2 regions of the Marinobacter sp. V032 genome follow, and region 2 is predicted to be linked to the other one. Evidence: riboswitches for the same ligand, from Rfam matches in the RefSeq annotation. Region 2 holds a riboswitch; the other holds the start of a gene.
What was found. A riboswitch is a leader RNA that binds a small molecule or an ion and turns the genes downstream of it on or off. The one in region 2 is predicted to bind thiamine pyrophosphate.

Region 1: another riboswitch for thiamine pyrophosphate. It lies ahead of thiC (phosphomethylpyrimidine synthase ThiC); the one in region 2 lies ahead of thiB (thiamine ABC transporter substrate binding subunit).

What each region holds. Positions count from the first base shown of each region.
Region 1 is NZ_JBQXYE010000001.1:1,284,125-1,286,598, forward strand. Features, by position in the region: gene ACUN9X_RS05885 (TolC family outer membrane protein) at 1-674, opposite strand, end outside; gene ACUN9X_RS05890 (hypothetical protein) at 673-861, shown strand; TPP riboswitch at 827-960, shown strand; gene thiC (phosphomethylpyrimidine synthase ThiC) at 1,062-2,474, shown strand, end outside.
Region 2 is NZ_JBQXYE010000004.1:148,518-150,991, forward strand. Features, by position in the region: gene ACUN9X_RS16550 (BCCT family transporter) at 1-656, opposite strand, end outside; TPP riboswitch at 958-1,060, shown strand; gene thiB (thiamine ABC transporter substrate binding subunit) at 1,119-2,117, shown strand; gene thiP (thiamine/thiamine pyrophosphate ABC transporter permease) at 2,093-2,474, shown strand, end outside.

The sequences.
Region 1 (2,474 bases), on a different contig from region 2:
GGGCGTGAAAGCGGGAAATCCTGACGCAGATTGTCAAGATCGTCTGCATATTCGCCGATCAGGCGGCTCAATTGCTCGCGGGCGATATCCAGATCGTTTTCTGCCGTGATGCGTTCGCTCTTGGTGGCGTCGTAAGTCGCACGGGATTCGTAAACTTCAGTAATGGCGATAAGACCTACGTCGTACCGTTCCTGCGCCTGATCGTATTGGCGTTCAAAGGCCGCTTCCGCTGCGCCAACAGTCGTCAGATTATCCTCGGCTCGCAGCACGTTGAAGTACGCTGTGGCGACATCAAGAATGAGCTGTTGCTGCGCCAGGCTGTATTCGGCCCGGGCGCTATCGCTCTGGAACTGGCTGGCGTCAAAATTGAACCAGGCATCAGCCCTGAAGATAGGTTGTGTCAGTTCTGCTCCGTAGCTATATGCCTTGTAGGAGTCGTCCTGAATGTCACCGTTGGAATCGGTGTGTTGAGCGTTACCGAATGCGTTGATCTGCGGCAGGAGTTTACTGCGGCTGACATCAACATTGGCTTGCTGGGATTCATATGACGCTCTGGCGGAGGCAATGCCGGAGTCGTAGGCAAGAGCTTTTTCGTAGGCGTCAATCAGGTTGACGGCCATTGTCGGCTGAGCAATCAGCAGCCCAACAAGTCCGGAAAGAACAGACTTCTTCATGAATTCTCCTGCCTGGCAAAATGGGTTAAGCGATCAGCGATCCACATTATGGACAATAATCAATCCGATCTCTACACTTGCAAAAGTCACCTTTATATTGCCTGTAAGCCGCATCATGTCGCGGTTCAGGCTTGAACTGGTGATCTTACTGACGCGTCTTGACGGGGTGCTGGCATTGGCCGGCTGAGATTGCCCGGAGGAACCGCTGAATGCGCGCTCCTGCATGGCAAAACCCGCGAACCTGATCCGGTTAGTACCGGCGTAGGGATTTGAGACCTGACCTGCAATTCGGAATGCCATCATTGCTGCAATCGGCATGGTGTCATTTTTTATATTGTGCTCCGTCAAACGCGCCCACCCGTAATTAACATGTGGAGGGCTGTATTGATGGCCACGGATACCATTTCCTTTCTGAAAGACGCTGCCCAGGTCGACAAGGCAGCAATCGCGCCGCTCGCCGGGTCCAATAAAATCTACGTCACCGGCAGTCGCCCTGATATTCGCGTCCCCATGCGGGAAATTCACCTCAGTGCCACCCAGACTGCCAAGGGGCCGGAGCAGAACCCATCTGTGGTGGTGTATGACACGTCAGGCCCCTATACCGATCCCCAGGAAGATATCGATTTGCGACGCGGGCTCAAGCCTGTCCGGCATGCCTGGATTGATGAGCGCAGAGATACCGAACAGCTGGCGGGCTACACCTCGGCGTTCACGCGCCGGCGCCTGAATGATCCTGCGCTTGATGTGCTTAGGTTTGACGACAAGCGCCGGCCATTGCGAGCTCGCCCCGGTATGAATGTCAGTCAGATGCACTATGCGCGCAAGGGTATCGTGACACCGGAGATGGAGTTTATCGCCATCCGCGAGAACCTGAAGCTACAGGACGCCAGAGAGCGAGGATTGCTTGAAACACAGCACCCCGGTCAGTCACTGGGGGCGAGGATTCCTGCGCAGATAACACCGGAGTTTGTGCGCGAAGAAGTGGCCAGCGGACGGGCTGTTATACCGGCCAATATTAATCATCCGGAACTGGAGCCGATGATTATTGGCCGTAACTTTCTGGTCAAGATTAATGGCAATATCGGCAACTCCGCGGTCAGTTCGTCCATTGAGGAAGAAGTGGAAAAACTTACCTGGGCAACCCGCTGGGGCTCAGATACGGTGATGGACCTGTCGACCGGGAAGAACATCCACGAAACCCGGGAGTGGATAATTCGCAATTCCCCGGTACCCATCGGCACGGTGCCAATCTATCAGGCGCTTGAGAAGGTCAATGGCGTCGCCGAGGATCTGAGCTGGGAGGTGTTCCGCGATACCCTGATCGAGCAGGCAGAGCAGGGCGTTGATTACTTTACGATCCACGCAGGTGTGCGCTTGCATCATGTGCCCATGACAGCAAAACGCATCACCGGCATTGTGTCCCGTGGCGGCTCGATCATGGCCAAATGGTGTCTGGCGCATCATACCGAGAGTTTTCTGTACACCCATTTTGAAGACATCTGCGAAATCATGAAAGCCTACGACGTGTCGTTCAGCCTGGGCGATGGTCTGCGGCCGGGCTGTATTGCCGATGCCAATGATGCGGCGCAGTTCGGCGAACTGGAAACCCTTGGTGAGCTAACCAAAATTGCATGGAAGCACGATGTGCAGGTGATGATCGAAGGGCCGGGCCACGTGCCGATGCATCTCATCAAGGAGAATATGGACAAGCAGCTCGAGTGCTGTGATGAGGCGCCATTTTATACGCTGGGCCCCCTGACAACTGATATTGCGCCAGGTTATGACCACATCACATCCGGT
Region 2 (2,474 bases):
GCCAGTACCGCGATGATATCAATCACATCGCCAATCCAGCCCCACACGCGATCACCGAAGATCGGGAAGAAAGCGGAACGCAGTGTCAGCGGCATCCCCTTGTTGAAAGCAAAGAATGCTAACGACAAGGCAACAACAGCATAGATCGCCCACGGGTGGAGGCCCCAGTGGTACATCGTTGCGCCCATTGCCAGCTTGGCACCTTCTGGCGAATTAGCCGCCACGTTCAAAGGCGTACCATACCAGTCGGTATAATAAGCTACTGGCTCAGCGACACTCCAGAACATCAGGCCGATACCCATACCGGCTGCAAACAACATCGCAAACCAGGATATGTTGCTGAATTCCGGCTTCGCGTCGACCCCGCCAAGACGAATCTTGCCGACCGGCAACACAATCAGCGCAAGACAAAAGATGACAAAAATATTGCCGCTGATCAGAAACAGCCAGTCAAAGTGCTCGATAGCGCCAGTTTTCGCGCCATTAAGCAGCGATTTGGAGATGTCGGGAAACATCAGAGTTCCGACAACAAACACGATTATCAAAATCGCGGTAATGAAAAACACCGACTTGTGTAGGTCAAGCCCGAGGGGCGTAATATTGTCCTGACCTGCCTGATAGTCGGTGGAGTATTCGTCTTTTACGACTTCGCTCACGTAAAGCCTCCTAACACCGAATGTGTGCACCCTTAACCGGGTACTAAGTTACAAGCGCTTAAGTTTATTCATTTGAACTCAAAATATCAAAATTCAGTGAATTTCGTGGCGCATTCCGGCAAAAACCGCCGATAAACTCTGAAAAAGTCCTCTTAGCCACTTTAAAAAATGCCAATAATCCTGAATTCCCGCACCGTTTTAGTTATATGTCTAAACATCACACATTACCAACAATCTCGACTGGAAACTTTGGCCGAATCCAACCGTTGTATTTTTCTGTTGCCCTTATACGTTATCCTAGACCATCTCATCGGGGTGCCTGAGATTGTTTTAGTCAGGCTGAGATCAAACCCGCGGAACCTGATACGGATAATGCCGATACAGGGATTGAGCCTTTGCCGGTTTTTTTTCGCGCGCCCCGTTGTATCGACTCTTTCCAATTAGCGATTAACGGTGGCCTCCATGTTTAAAAAAGCCCTGCTGGCGCTGGGGTTTCTGATAGCACCCGGTATCCCTTACGCGCAAACAACGCTAACGGTCTACACCTACCCGTCATTTGTATCGGAATGGGGCCCGGGCCCCGCCATCAAGGCTGCCTTTGAAGCCGGCTGCGACTGCCAGATCCGTTTTGTCGCGCTCGACAGCAGTGTGGCATTGGTGCACCGGCTGCGGCTTGAAGGCTCTTCCACTCCGGCTGACATTGTTCTGGGTCTGGACGCCAACACACTCTCTGAAGCCAGAGCAACCGGGCTACTGGCTCCCCATAACATTGATACGTCAGCAGTTTCGCTTCCTGTTGATTGGCAAGACGACACCTTCGTGCCTTACGACTGGGGCTATTTTGCATTCGTATACGACACCGAACAGCTCGCTTCACCTCCGAAAAGTCTGGAGGCGCTGATCAACGCGCCGAATGACCTCAAAATCATTATTGAAGATCCGCGCACCAGCACTCCCGGCCTGGGCCTGATGCTATGGATGAAAGCAATATACGGCGATCAGGCACCGGAAAAGTGGAAGCAGCTTCAACCTAAAATCCTGACGATCACAAAAGGCTGGAGCGATGCCTACTTCTCGCTGTTCATGAATGGCGAGGCGCCCATGGTGTTGTCATATAGCACTTCGCCTGCTTACCACATGGCGGTAGACAAGACTGAACGTTACCAGGCCGCCGAGTTCTCTGAGGGGCATTATCTTCAGGTGGAAGTAGCGGCACGAGTCGCTCATAGCGCGCATCCGGAGCTCGCGAAGCAGTTTCTCGAATTCATGTTAAAGCCCGGATTCCAGAATGAAATCCCGCTGAAGAACGTAATGTACCCCGCCACAGATATCGGCGATGCGCTGCCCGCTGTGTTTGAACGCCTGATACAGCCCGACAAAACCCTTTTTCTAAAACCGGAAACGGTCTCCAACCACCGAAAAGACTGGATCAGTGAGTGGCTGAACGCGATCGCCAATTGAGAAACCCGCCCCTGAGCGCCGCGGGCTGGCAACTCGGCCCCGGCCTGGTGATTGCCGGCATCATCGCGCTGATCTCGTCAGCCGGCCTCGGCGCGCTAATCTGGCAATGGGAGCATGGAGCTCTCGCCCGTCTATGGGAGAGCAACTACCTGCGGCAGGTTATCCAGTTCAGCGTAGTTCAGGCTGCGCTCTCAACCCTCCTTAGCATCGTTATTGCCGTGCCCGTTGCCCGGGCTCTGGTACGCCAGAAGCATTTCCGCGGCCGCAACGCCCTTTTGCGCCTGATGGAGTTAAGTCTGGTGCTGCCCTCTATAGTGGCAGTATTCGGTATTGTGGCGGTCTACGGTCGCACTGGCT